Regions from separate parts of the Tenacibaculum soleae genome, predicted to be linked through region 1. Evidence: riboswitches for the same ligand, from Rfam matches in the RefSeq annotation. Region 1 holds a riboswitch; each other region holds the start of a gene.

Region 1 (4,787 bases):
CTATAAAAATTATGAATCATTTTAATGGCTTATGGAAACTAACATCAATTTTTTGGCTATTTCCTGAAAGTTTTAGAAACTTTATTTATGATTTTATTGCTAAAAATCGTTATAGATGGTTTGGTAAAAAAGATGCGTGTATGGTTCCTACTAAAAACATAAGCGACAAATTTTTATAAAAAAAATCCCACCAAATAAGGTAGGATTTTTTCTTCTTTTTCTATGTTTATGCTTGCAATTCTCCCTTTAATTATAAACTGGTAATATTGTTTATAATTAATTATTAAAATAAATTTTTGAGGCTCCAATACCTACTAAAGAAGTATAAACTTCTGACTTTGTATTTAAATCATGAACTTTAAATTTAGATAAAGTTGTAGTTGTAGAAAACTCGTAACTAACAGTAAAAAGATTATTATCTCTAACATTCATTCCATAAATACCTCCTACATCTATACCTTCGGTTGCTAAAACTGTAGCACTTTCATCAATTGTATATACCTTACTATCAGCTCCTTTATAATAATATACTTTTCCATTTTGGTAAGTCATATAAGCAGCGCTTTCCATTGAAGGAAATTCTAATTTCTTAGAAATAGTATTACTTGATAAATCAATAAAAGAAATAGCAGATGTTGTTTTATCAACAACATTAAAATCTGCATCATAAGTTGTATTACCTTCCGATAAAACAATTAAATTACCTGCATTGTCAAAAACCATTTCATCAGGATTATCATCAACAGTAATCGTTGAAATACTATTATTAGCATTTAAATCTACTACAGAAACAATATTGTTTGAACCATAAGCTCCTTTATGTGAAATATATAATTTATTGTTCTTATTTAATATTTGTTCAGGACCAATAGCTACATCTATTTTAGAATCAACTTCTAATGTGTTTAAGTTAATAACTGTGACATAATCATCATCTATATCATCTCCCCATTTTGTTTCTCCCCAATTCGTAACATATCCTTTTCCATTAACAATTGTCATGTATCTAGGATTTTTTAAATCAGTAGTAATTTGCCCTTTTTTCTCAAAAGTATATCTATCTGCAACTACAATTGTATTCACATCATTTAAAATAACATACGCTTCTGTATCTGTAAACGTAATTGATTGTATTAAACCTCCTAATAAAGCCCCATTTTTACCTGCATAAATAAAATTATGAGATTCAGTTAAATCATTACTTACATAAGAAATAGAACCATCCTTGTCTTCAAAATTTCCTTCAGCACTTATAATAATACCTTTGGTATATTCATCTTTTAGCACTTCAACTATTTTCTCATTATCAGAACAAGAAGTAACAAGTATACTAACTAAAAAAAGTTGTAAAATTAATTTTGTAATTTTCATTTTGTTTAAAATTTGTAATTTATGTTGATGTTAAAGTTTGTACCAGGCATAGGGCGTAAATTTGAAAAATAATATGCTTTATTAAATATATTATTTACGGTTAGCCCAATTATTGGTAATTTTATTTTTTTTGTTGATAAATTATAAGTCATTCCTATATTCTGTACATTAACAGGCTCTAGAGAATAAAAACTTAAATTTGTTTCGTTAGTATATGTTTTACTTTGGTATAAACCTTGTAAAAAAATAGTTGCTCGTTTGTATTTGTAATTGACAGTATAGTTTAACAAATGCGAAGGAGCATATGGTAATATTTTAGCCGTTTCTTTATTTGTTGCTTTTGTATAGGTGTAGTTAGATGAAATATCAATAGTATGTTCTCCTATTTTTTTTTGATAACTAATAAAAGATTCTACCCCTTTATTTACTACATCACTTACATTTTTTGGTATCCATAAATTACTTCCTCCTGCTGGCAACCAAAGGATTTTATCATTTGTATGTATATAAAATACGGTTGATTTTAATACTACGTTTTTATTTTTATATGAAATACCTATTTCTCCCTGAAGTGAATTTTCTGGTTTTAAATTTAAATTACCTACAATAGGCCAGTAACTTTCATTATAAGTAGGTGTTCTATAATTTGTAGAAAAATTACTTAAAACAGTAAATTTGGGTGATACTTTATATTCACTTCCAATAAATATTGAAGTTGGCACATTAAAATCAGAGTTTAATTCTTTTCTTACTTGTAAGTTTGTAAGTAACTTTTCAAACGGTTTATATTTTATATTTCCAATAAAAGCTACCGAATTTCTTTTTTTAGTAGTTATTTGAGAGTTACTACCTGTTATGTTTTCAAAAGTTGTTTTGTAATTAAAAGATATTATGTTAGAAGGTTTGTAAGTTAATGAATAATTAGCGTGAATGGTTTTAGATTTCCCAAAACTAAAATTGTCAGCATTTTTATTATCATAATATCGATACTCTTGTGTTAAATAAGCAATATTTATTAGTTGTTTAAATTGTGATGAATAACTATAATTCCACTGTAATAAATTACGTTGATTAAAATCTTCATTTCTTTCACTACCAGCTGATGGATTAGGTAATCCATCTGAAAATAAACGATTACCATAATAGCCAGTTGTGTAAAAGGCTAATGTATTTTTTGAACTAAATTTATGAGCTATATTAAAACTAACGCCATAATTTTTATAAGTCCCGTTTTCGTTTTTTAATAAATTACCATTAGTGTCTTTATATCTATCGTCAATAAACGTATAATTATTATCAGAATAATTAACTGTAGAAGCTAATTTTACACTCCATTTTTCATCTCCAAAAGAGCTTTTAAAAAAATTAGACGTTGTATTGTAACTTCCGAAAGAAGAAAATAAATGGAACTTTTTATGCTTTTTAAAATTTAACTCATCATTTAAACGAACTGTTCCACCAATAGCTCCCGAACCAAATTCGGTACTATTACCACCACTTTGAACAATTATATTATCACTAATATTGGCTGATAAAGAATTAAAATCTGTTTGTCCGCTTCCTATTGCATTAATCGGTATCCCGTTCCATAACACTAAGGTATTAGAAGCTGAAGTTCCTCTAAATCTAGCTGTGCTAACTCCTCCATTACCATAATCTCTAAATGAAATAGGGCTATTATAACGTAAAAGATTTGTAAAATTAATTGGGTTTTTAACTACTTGTTTTTCATCAATTGTAGTTGACTCTGCACCAATACGTTTTCCAATTGTTCTTATTTTTCCGTTTACAATAACTTCTTTAAGTTTATTGACAGAAATTGTGTCTTTTTGAGAAAAAAGAGTGTTAACAAAAAATAACAAGAAGATACTTAATATTGTTTTCATAAATATACTAAACCTTTATCCCGAAAGTTTGAATTATTTAAAATCTAGGCAGGTCTCCTGGCTTGCGTCTTGTAATTGGTCTTCCCATTTATAAATAAACAGTGACTTAAAGATTAATTACAAGCTTAATAGCTTACAGTTGCGGGAACAGCTTCGGTATTTAACCGAATTCCCTTTTAATTTGATGCTATGTTGCTAAACATCAAAACCTAAAATTTTGCGCAAATGTATGTTATTTTTTTAATTATCTAATACCAATAAATCATTATAATTAGAAAATTTAACTTTTAAATTGTCTGGTATATTAAAGTTCTTAGGATGAATCATTGCTGCTAAACACGCTATTCCGTCAACTAAAGTACTTGCAGACGATTGCGTAAACATGGCAAAATCGGCAATATAAACCTCGCCATTTTTTACAGCTCTTAAAGAACTCCATTCAGGTTTATCTTCTAAAAAACGCATATCCTCCATGGTTCTTTCAATACCATAACCACAAGGAGCAATAATTAAAACTTCAGGATCATATTTTACAATTTTATCCCAAGAAATAACAATACTATCTCCTGATGGGTGCGATAATAAATCAACTCCACCAGCATACCCAATTTGATGCGGAATCCAATGTCCGCAGTTAAATAAAGGATCTATCCATTCTAAAAGCATCACACTTTTAGATTGCAGTCTGTTTGCGCGTTGTGTATCTACTATTTTATAAATACGTTCTTTTAAATCATTCACATATTTAACACCTATCTCCTCTTTGTTCATTGCCTTTGCAATTGTTAAAGCATTATCAAAAACATCTTCTAAAGAATTTGGTGTTATTGATATTAACTCTGGTGTTTTAGCTAATTTTAATGCAGATTTAGCTACAGACTCTGTATCAATCTGGCAAACATCACATACATCTTGTGTGAAAATAATATCAGGTGCGATGCTTTCTAAAACAGGTTCATCAACATAATATAAAGTACCGCCTTCAGCTTTAGTTTTAGAAAAAATAGTATTTATTTCTTCACTAGTTAAGGTTTGTCCTTCTAATTTATAACGTACAGCAACTTGTTTTTCATCAAGCGCAATTGCAGGGCACTCAAAGGTAATACCTTGTAAATAATCTTGTAATCCCATATCATAAATCATTTGGGTTACTGCAGGCATAAATGAAGAAACTTTCATAAAAAATATTTTAAGCTGCTAAAATACATAGTTATCTAGTATTATTTTCTTTTTCTAAAAATCTTTCTAATCTTTGCTTTTAAATTACTTCTTTATTATGATGTATTATATAAGTGGCGGAGAGCGTTCAGGAAAAAGTAGTTACGCACAACAGTTGGCTGAATCATTATCGGATTCACCTTTTTACTTAGCTACTTCAAGAATTTGGGATGCTGATTTTAAAAAACGTGTAGATAGGCATATTTCCGATAGGGATGAACGTTGGATAACTATTGAAGAGGAAAAAAATATAAGTACCGTAATTCCTAAAAAAGCAACCGTAGTTATTGACTGTGTTACTTTATGGCTTAC
Region 2 (4,787 bases), on a different contig from region 1:
AGGTATATTTTCAATAGGTAGTTTAGAGTTTTTAAATGTTGATAGTGATTTTGTGCATTATCCTCCATTTTTTTACGATGCTACTTTACCTAAATGGCTATTATCTACTGCATTATTTGTTTTAATAGGAATTCCGTTTATCGTATTATTTATTTTAGGATTACGAATACTATCACCTAATATTAAAAAATTAAGCACCGCTGCTATTTTAACATTATTAGGAATTTGGTTAGTATCTTTATTAGCTGTTGCTTTTTCAGGTATCGAATACGCAACAACACACGCGTATAACGGCACAAACGTAAGCAAACATAGTATTAACTACATTAAAGAAGAACCTTTAAAAATTAGAGTTGTTAATAATGATAACATTCATTATAATCATAATTTACGTAACAGAAATAATGCAATATCAGTTTATATTAACAATAAAGAGTTAAAATACTCAAACGATATAAATATTGACGTTCGTAAAAGCGAAACTAACAACGCTTATATAGAAATTAAAAAAACATCAGAAGGCAGAAAACGTAATAATGCCAATGATAATGCTAAGGCAATTCAGTACAATTTTAAAACAGCAAAAAACACCATAGTTTTTGATGCTTTCTTTTTAAGTGAATATAAAAATATTTGGAAAGATGAAGAAATTAAAGCTACCGTATTTATACCTGAAGGAACCATAGTTTATTTTGAAAATTCTTCACGTAGATTTTTAGACGATGTTAAAAATACAAATAATATTTACGACCGCGATATGGCTAACCATTATTTCAAAATGACCTCAAAAGGTTTTGAATGTACTGATTGCTCTATTAATGAAACCGATACTAATAATTGGGATTCGGATAACGATGATGAGATTAGTTTTATGTTTAACAGCACCATAAATGAGGTGAAATCAGAACTTATTATCACAAAAGAAACCACCAGAAACGAATTAAAAAAATTAGCTCGCTGGTTTAAAGACCGCAAAAATATTGATATTGATTTTTCAGAATCAAGCTTTTATGATAACGGAAAGATAAAAACATACTCCTTAAAAGTTGATTGTAATGATGGTTTTAAAGGAAAAACAAAAAAGCTTACAAAAAGTATAATTGTTGGTAATAGAAAACATGGTTTTACAAGAAGTTATAACGAAAATGATTCTATAACCTTTAAAATTTGGTAAATTAAAATTATGGGAACTATTTTTGATTTTTTCTTTAAAGGTAATTTTTTTCTAAAACTCATTACCCTTTTGTATACGTTATTATTTAGTTGGATAACCAACGGACAAGTGCATGAAATTCCTAATTACAAAGCTGTAGACATTGGGTTACACAATGAAATTGTAAAAATGGACAGTATTTATTTTACCGCATACAATACTTGTGACATGAAAACCCAAGCAAATTTTTATGATAAAGATTTAGAATTTTTTCATGACAAGGCAGGTTTATCAACATCTAAAGAAAATCTTTTAAAAGCTTTAGAAAAAAACATTTGTGGTAAAGTAACCCGAACTTTAGTAAAAGGAAGTATTGAAGTTTATCCGATAAAAAATTACGGAGCCATACAAATTGGTTATCATAAATTTTATAATAATCAACAACCAAACGAAAAATCAGTTCCTAGTAAATTTATTGTAATTTGGAAACAAGAAAACAAACAATGGAAAATAACAAAAGTTATTAGCCTACATTAAAATATAGTTAACCCTAAAAAAATTAGGTCATTTGTTATAGCTAACTCCAATGATACTAATACTTGGTTTTATTAAGCCAAAGCTTTATTGCTTTTGGCTTTTTTATGCTATTTACAAAAAACACAACTTATTAAAAAACTAATTTATACTTATCCTAAATAAAAAAAGCTATTCTTTTAAAATTATAGTTACATTTGATCCCAATAAGTTCTTTACATACTTCATCAACCGGAAAGGTTTTACTTAGCTGTAGATTAATAGGGAATCGTGTGCAAATCACGAACTGTCGCGCAACTGTAAGTAACACACCAAAGGTTTTATTACTAAAAATCCACTGTTTTTTAATTAAAATGGGAAGGAAAATAAAACTGTTACAAGTCAGGAGACCTGCCTATTCCGAATTGACAATGCTTTCGCGATTTGAAGCTTTTAGTCAGACAGATGCATCTTTTACAAGCCAACTACTTGAATAGGATAGTTATGCCTTGTTTGCTCCTAAATGCATTTTCTTTCTTAATTTTTCTCTCAAAAAAGCATTGCGAAGTGCTTAAAAAAGAGCTTTTAACTAATTTATTAATCATTTAAAGTTAAAAGAAAATGCAAACGCACAATCTTGGCTATCCGCGAATTGGTAGCAACAGAGAACTCAAAAAAGCCTGCGAGCAATATTGGTCAGGCAAAATTTTAGCAGATGAATTGCTAAACGTAGGAAAAAATCTTACCATTAAAAATTGGAAAACTCAACAAAAAGCAGGAATCGATTTAATTCCTTGTAATGATTTTTCTTATTATGATCAAGTTTTAGACATGTCGTTAACCGTTGGTGCTATTCCAAAACGATACAATGAAATAGCTTTAAAAAAATCGACTAATGAACTCGATTTATACTTTGCCATGGCAAGAGGGTATCAAAAAGATGGTATTGATATTACTGCTATGGAGATGACCAAATGGTTTGATACCAACTACCATTACATAGTTCCTGAATTTTATAAAAATCAAGAATTTAAACTTTTTTCAAACAAAATCATCAACGAATTTGTAGGAGCAAAACAAGTTGGTATAAACGCTAAACCTGTAATTATTGGACTAGTTTCGTATTTACTTTTAGGAAAAGAAAAAGAAGAAAATTTTGACAAACTCGATATAGTTGAAAATCTTTTACCTGTATACATTAACATCTTAAAAGAATTATCCGCAAAAGGTGCCGAATGGATTCAATTTGATGAGCCTTTTTTAGCATTAGATATTAATGAAAAAACAAAAAAAGCGTATCAACATGTTTACGCAACGTTAAAAAATGAGTTTCCTAAATTAAAAATATTGGTAGCCACTTATTTTGATGGTTTAAAGAACAATGTATCCTTAGCAACCTCATTACCTGTATGTGCTTTACATATTGATCTAGTTCGTAACCCTGAGCAATTAGCCGATGTTTTAAATACATTCCCTGAACAGTTAAGCTTATCTTTAGGTGTTGTTGATGGTAGAAATATATGGAAAAATGATTTCGAAAAATCGCTATCTTTCATCAAAAAAGCGATTGATAAAATTGGAGAAGATCGTGTATTAATTGCTCCATCTTGCTCACTTTTACATACTCCATGTGATTTAGATTTAGAAACTGATGAAAAAACTTTATCATCAGAAATTAAACAATGGATGGCTTTTGCTAAACAAAAAATAAGTGAAGTTGTAGTTTTAAAAACATTAAGCGCTAAAAATGTAAGTAAGGAAGCTAAAATTAAATTAGCAGCTAATAAAGAAGTTATAAAAAACCGCGCCACCTCTAAACTTATCCACAACACAAAAGTAAAAGATAGAGTAAATGCAATAACATTAAAAGACGCTACAAGAAATAATCCTTTTTCTGTTCGTAAAATATCACAGAAAAAAACACTAAACTTACCTTTGTTTCCAACCACAACTATTGGTTCTTTTCCGCAAACAAAAGAAGTTAGAAGTTGGAGGGCTCGATTTAAAAAAGGTGAACTTTCTAATTCAGAATACAATGCTTTACTAAAAAAAGAAACCGAAAAATCCATTCGCTGGCAAGAAGAAATTGATATTGACGTGCTAGTTCATGGAGAGTTTGAACGTAATGATATGGTAGAGTATTTTGGTGAACAATTGGCTGGTTTACTTTTACAAAAAAAGGCTGGGTACAAAGTTATGGTAGTAGGTGTGTGAAACCTCCAATTATTTACGGAGACGTGCACAGACCTAATCCAATGACTGTTTATTGGACTAACTTTGCCCAATCTTTAACAAAAAAATTGGTAAAAGGAATGTTAACAGGACCTGTTACCATTTTACAATGGTCTTTTGTTCGTAACGACCAACCTCGCAACATAACCTGTAACCAAATAGCTTTAGCAATTAGAGATGAAGTGATTGATTTAGAAAAAGCAGGCATCAATATTATTCAAATTGATGAACCTGCAATTAGAGAAGGTTTGCCTTTGCGAAAAAAAGAATGGCAAAACTATTTACAATGGGCAGTAAATGCTTTTAAAATATCAGCTAGTGGCGTAAAGGATGAGACTCAAATTCACACCCATATGTGCTATTCTGAATTTAATGATATTATTAAAAATATTTCAGACATGGATGCTGACGTAATAACCATTGAATGCTCTCGTTCGCAAATGGAGTTATTAGATGCTTTTGCTGATTTTAAATATCCAAACGAAATTGGTCCAGGTGTTTATGATATTCACTCTCCAAGAATTCCATCAAAAAAAGAAATGGTACTACTTTTAGAAAAAGCAAAAAAAGTTATTCCTGGAGATCAATTATGGGTAAATCCAGATTGCGGTTTAAAAACACGTCATTGGGATGAAACTAAAAAAGCTTTAATTGAAATGGTTGCTGCCGCAAAAGAAGCACAATTAAATTATCACAGTAAATAATCCCTGCCCAAGGTGCAAACCCATCCCCAAAACTAGTGCACCTTGGGTTATTTATATATTAAAATGACTTTTAACGAAAAAATTAAAAAATCAGAAACACGTATTTTTAAAGCTGTTTTTCCTAGCACCACAAATCATTACGATACTCTTTTTGGAGGCACTGCATTACATCTTATGGATGAAGT
Region 3 (4,787 bases), on a different contig from region 1:
AGGTACAAAAACTACTATTTCAGTAATAAATCCGATTCTAAATCAAGGACATATAGAAACTATTGATGAGAAAGTGCAAATAAGAGATGAGTTTAACAGTGGTTTTTATTGGCAAAACTGGTCAGATATTTCTAATCAACTTAAAGTTTTAGTTGGTATTCGTTATGATATTTTTGAAGGAAGCTATGCTACTGATAAAATTAATGCAGATAGGGTTTTAATTGAAGAAGGTAAAAAAACAGAAATTCCTTCAACTGCATTTAGTTATAGAGCTGGTTTGGTATATAAACCTTTTAAAAACTTTAGTGTTTTCTCATCATACTCAAACTACTTTAAACCTTCTAGAACGATATCACCAAGTAGTCAAATTTTTGATCCTGAAAAAGGATATCAAATAGAAGGTGGTATTAAATATGAAAAACTGAATAAACTAAACATTACTTTATCGAGCTTTTATATTTTAAAACACAATATCGTAGAAAGAAATAAGGTTAATGAATACCACCAAATTGGAGAGGCTGACTCTAAAGGAATAGAGTTTGATTTAGCATATACTCCACTAAAAAACATATACATAAAAGCTGGATACGCTTTTACTGAAGCTAAAATACGTGCTTATGATGCAAGCGATTCACAAACAAAAAAAGAAGGTAATGCATTACCTTTTGCGCCAAAACATTTGGCAAATATGTGGCTAAACTATGAGCTAAAAGAAGGTTTAGGTTTTGGTATTGGTGGTAATTATACCAGTAATAATTATACGAACTCTAGTAACTCATTTACATTGCCTTCATACTTATTACTAGATGGTGCTGTTTATTATCAAAAAAATAATGTCCGAGTAGGTTTAAATATAAATAACATTACCAATAAGTTATATTTTACTGATGCTATTTATGATTATCAGTTTTTCCCTGGTGCTGAGAGAAACTTTAAAGTAAACGTAAGTTATAAATTTTAAGTCCCCTTGAAAAAACTTATATCTATACATCATTACTTAGGTACTTTATTTTTTATGCTATTCCTTGTTTGGTTTCTTTCAGGGTTTGTAATGATGTATAAAAGTTTTCCTTTTTTAGGTAAAGAAGAGAAAATACAGCGTAAAAAAGAAACAAGTTTAACTACTAAAAAAATACTAACACCTGCTGCTGTATTTAAGCAAGACACCTTAAAAACAATACACAAACTAAGAATTAATAGTATTCTTAACAACATTGTTTATCATGTAGAAACTGCTTCGGGTAAAGTTATTTCGAGATATGCGAAGGATGGAAAACTTATAAATCTTACTAAAAATAAAGCCTTAGGCATTGCGAAAAACGCTACCAATTTAAAGTACATAGCCGAGGTTACTATTATTAATGAAGTAGATCAATGGATTCCTAAATCTAGATTTATTAAACATTTGCCTGTTTATAAAGTAAAGTTTAAAAACCAAGAAAACACATGGGTTCATATATCTTCTCTTACTGGTGAGGTTTTAAATATTACAACTTCTGGTGATCGGTTTTGGGCATGGGTTGGTGCCATACCACATTGGCTTTATTTTAAAGATATACGTATACATAGTTATTTTTGGCAACAACTTATTTTATGGTTGGCCGCATTTGGTTTGTTAATGACGCTTACCGGAATTGTTACAGGCTTAATACGCTATAAAAAGAAACCCAAAGCTAATTTTAAAAGGTTTAAAAATATATGGTATAATCTGCATTATTATTTTGGTTTAGGTTTTGGCTTGTTTATTTGCACATGGGTATTTAGTGGTTTTATGAGTATGACTCCTTTTAATTGGGTGCCTAGCTCTTCTTTAAACCAACAGGATAAAAGTATTTGGCAAGGGCAAAACTTTACGCTAAAAAGTATTACAGATAAAGATTGGATTAATTTTAAAGAGCTAGCCTCTAAGTCAAAATTTAAAGAGATTCATTTTTCTTTATTTAATGATAATATCTTTATTGAAAAATTCAATAAAGATACTGTTGAAAATCATTGTATTACTTCGATCAATTATAATGCATCAAACGAGCAATACATTGCTAAAATAAACAGTTTTAATACCAAAGAAAAAGTAACGGAATTAATAGTACTTAACGACTATGATGCCTATTATTATGATCGGAAAAATATAAAAACATTGCCTGTTATTAAAATTATTACCAATAAAAGCAACTACTATTATATTAATCCGAAAACCAATACAGTACTCCTTAAATCTGCTCCGAAAAACAGAACAGAAAGATGGTTATATCATGGTTTACATAGTTTAGATTTTTCGTTTCTTTCAAAAAATCGTCCGTTATGGGATATTATCATGATTTTCTTACTTACAGGCGGAACAATTACCTGTATTACTGCTACAGGCCTGGGAATTAAATTTATAAAACGAAAAACTAAAAAACATTTAAAAAAAAAGAAAACATAAAAATTATAAAAGTATTGAGGTAAAAAGAAGAAAAAACTAATTATAGACTCAATCCTGTTATAAAAAATCTATATATTCGCTTCGATTTTTGGTTTCTTATTTCTTTAGTAAAATTTAGAATTATAGAATTAAAAGGGAATTTGGTGTAAATCCAAAGCTGTTCCCGCAACTGTAAAGCTTGTAAAAGGCTTCATTAATAAAAACCACTGTAGTAATTACTATGGGAAGGTAAATGAAAGCTAAGCTAAGTCAGGAGACCTGCCAATATTACAATAATTTATAATAGTAACTCTCGGGTAAAGAGTTAGAAATTATGTTTTTCATATTTTCTTTCCTTGCCTGCTTAATTTCTTTTTTAAATGCAAAAATTGATTTTACGCAGTCTGTGGATTATGTGTTTTTCACTATCCATATTCGCACAAAATAAAACAATAAAAGGTGAAATTACTGATATAAAAATTCAGTTGAATTTTAATAACATCTATAAAACTGGCACCCTATTTTCATTAAGATAATCAACTTTAACCCTCATTATATTTGGGATAAGATCATCCCTTTTCAATAAAAATAAATCTCACATATTCCTTTTAAACCATGGGTAAAAACATCGCTAATACAACACATACTTTTTTCTTTTGCGACGGAGGATCATGCCAAAAGGCAGGTAGTGAAAAAGTTGTTAGAGAGGCTAGAGCTTATTTAAGAAATAACGAGCTTTGGGATACTACCCATACCATTAAAACGAGATGTAACGGACGGTGTGAAGATGCCCCTACTTGTATTGTAAGTCCAGGTGAATTTTGGTATAAAGAATTAACCCCCGAAAAAATAACGCATATCGTAAAAGGACATTTAAATAATGAATGCCCTATAGAAACTGAATTATTATATAAAAAAGGATGGGATAAGCAAATTTCTAACAACGAAAGAGCCCCAATAACACCAAAGCCTTTTGAACTAAAGAATGATACAGAATTAGGTGCGTGTTTTATTACCAAAGGATTTAGTTCAGATCAGTATTTGTATCCGTTATTCTTATTTCTTAGAGAAAACCCAGATGGTGTAACTCTTACTATGACAAATCAAAATTCTATTGATTTTAATGATATTGAAACGTTAGAATATTCTAAAACACATACACTTGAATTATTTACTAAAACAACTTGCATTCCATTAACTATTGCAGCTGTACCAAAAGATAATAAAGAGTTACAACAAGCTAAAATTTCTAGCACGGAATATTTTTATCAAAAGGAATCGCAGCAAGTTGGTATTCGTTTTAAAAATAAATTTGGTGACGTTTTAGGCAAGATAGAGTTCGACTCTATAGCTAATAAAGGCTGGGAATATTGTAGAAAAATACAGTTAAAAAACGCAATTTTAAATTTAACATAACAATGAAAAAAGGTATTTCAATACTAGGTTTAGGTTGGTTAGGTTTACCATTAGCTTTACAACTTCAAAAAAGCGGTTATGCTATTAATGGAAGTACTTCAAGACTCAATAACTTAAAATCATTAGCTACATATTCTTTTCACACCTGTAGAATAAAAGTTGAGGCTGATACCATTATTGGCGACTGGGAATCTTTTATTCATGATACATCTACGTTAATTATAAATTTTCCTCCCAAGCGAATTGAAAATATTGAAACCATTCATCCGCTTCAAATTAAACAAATTATAAAACATACACCGAAAAAAACAAAAATTATATTTGTTAGTTCCACATCGGTATATCAAAACACCAATACTCTTGTAAGTGAATCTCTACATTGCATTCCTGAAAAAGCTTCTGGTAAAGCTCTCATAGAAGCAGAACAGTTATTGCAACAACATTTTGGTAACAACTTAACCGTTTTACGTTTGGCTGGTTTAATTGGCCCTAAACGTCATCCTGGGAGATTTTTGGCAAATAAAAAGCAATTAAAAAACCCTAATGTTCCTGTTAATCTTATTCATCAAAAAGATGTTATTCGCTTAATAGCAACTATTATAAATAAAGATTGTTTTGGTGAAATTATTAACGGTTGTGCTGATATACATCCTAAAAGAAAAGATTTTTATGAGAATGCAGCCATTAAATTAAATATGCCTGCGCCTGTTTTTGAAACTAACTCTAAGGAAAGTTATAAAATAGTTGATAATTCTAAATCAAAATCAATACTAAATTTCACCTATCAATTCTCAAATCCTGAATGGATATTTACAAAAGATTATTTACCTGAAATAGCCATTGTAGGTTGTGGGCCTGGTAATAAAAACCTATTAACCTTAAAAGCTTTTCACGCTATTGAAAATGCTGATATTATTTTACATGATAATTTAATTTCAGATGAAATATTAGCGATTAATACACAGGC

The links. Region 1 has a riboswitch for cobalamin ahead of Q4586_RS05660 (TonB-dependent receptor plug domain-containing protein). Riboswitches for the same ligand answer to the same signal wherever they lie in the genome.
Region 2: another riboswitch for cobalamin. It lies ahead of metE (5-methyltetrahydropteroyltriglutamate--homocysteine S-methyltransferase); the one in region 1 lies ahead of Q4586_RS05660 (TonB-dependent receptor plug domain-containing protein).
Region 3: another riboswitch for cobalamin. It lies ahead of Q4586_RS13335 ((2Fe-2S) ferredoxin domain-containing protein); the one in region 1 lies ahead of Q4586_RS05660 (TonB-dependent receptor plug domain-containing protein).

The regions. Positions count from the first base shown of each region.
Region 1 covers NZ_JAUOSW010000003.1:240,564-245,350, forward strand. Annotated here, with positions in the region: gene Q4586_RS05650 (thiol-disulfide oxidoreductase DCC family protein) at 1-179, shown strand, start outside; gene Q4586_RS05655 (YncE family protein) at 277-1,371, opposite strand; gene Q4586_RS05660 (TonB-dependent receptor plug domain-containing protein) at 1,377-3,257, opposite strand; cobalamin riboswitch at 3,288-3,485, opposite strand; gene Q4586_RS05665 (ABC transporter substrate-binding protein) at 3,498-4,436, opposite strand; gene Q4586_RS05670 (bifunctional adenosylcobinamide kinase/adenosylcobinamide-phosphate guanylyltransferase) at 4,534-4,787, shown strand, end outside.
Region 2 covers NZ_JAUOSW010000005.1:283,669-288,455, reverse strand. Annotated here, with positions in the region: gene Q4586_RS09580 (PspC domain-containing protein) at 1-1,174, shown strand, start outside; gene Q4586_RS09575 (nuclear transport factor 2 family protein) at 1,184-1,690, shown strand; cobalamin riboswitch at 1,908-2,099, shown strand; partial or broken gene metE (5-methyltetrahydropteroyltriglutamate--homocysteine S-methyltransferase) at 2,288-4,602, shown strand; gene Q4586_RS09565 (acyl-CoA thioesterase) at 4,666-4,787, shown strand, end outside.
Region 3 covers NZ_JAUOSW010000012.1:7,572-12,358, forward strand. Annotated here, with positions in the region: gene Q4586_RS13325 (TonB-dependent siderophore receptor) at 1-961, shown strand, start outside; gene Q4586_RS13330 (PepSY domain-containing protein) at 968-2,425, shown strand; cobalamin riboswitch at 2,498-2,705, shown strand; gene Q4586_RS13335 ((2Fe-2S) ferredoxin domain-containing protein) at 3,020-3,820, shown strand; gene cobA (uroporphyrinogen-III C-methyltransferase) at 3,823-4,787, shown strand, end outside.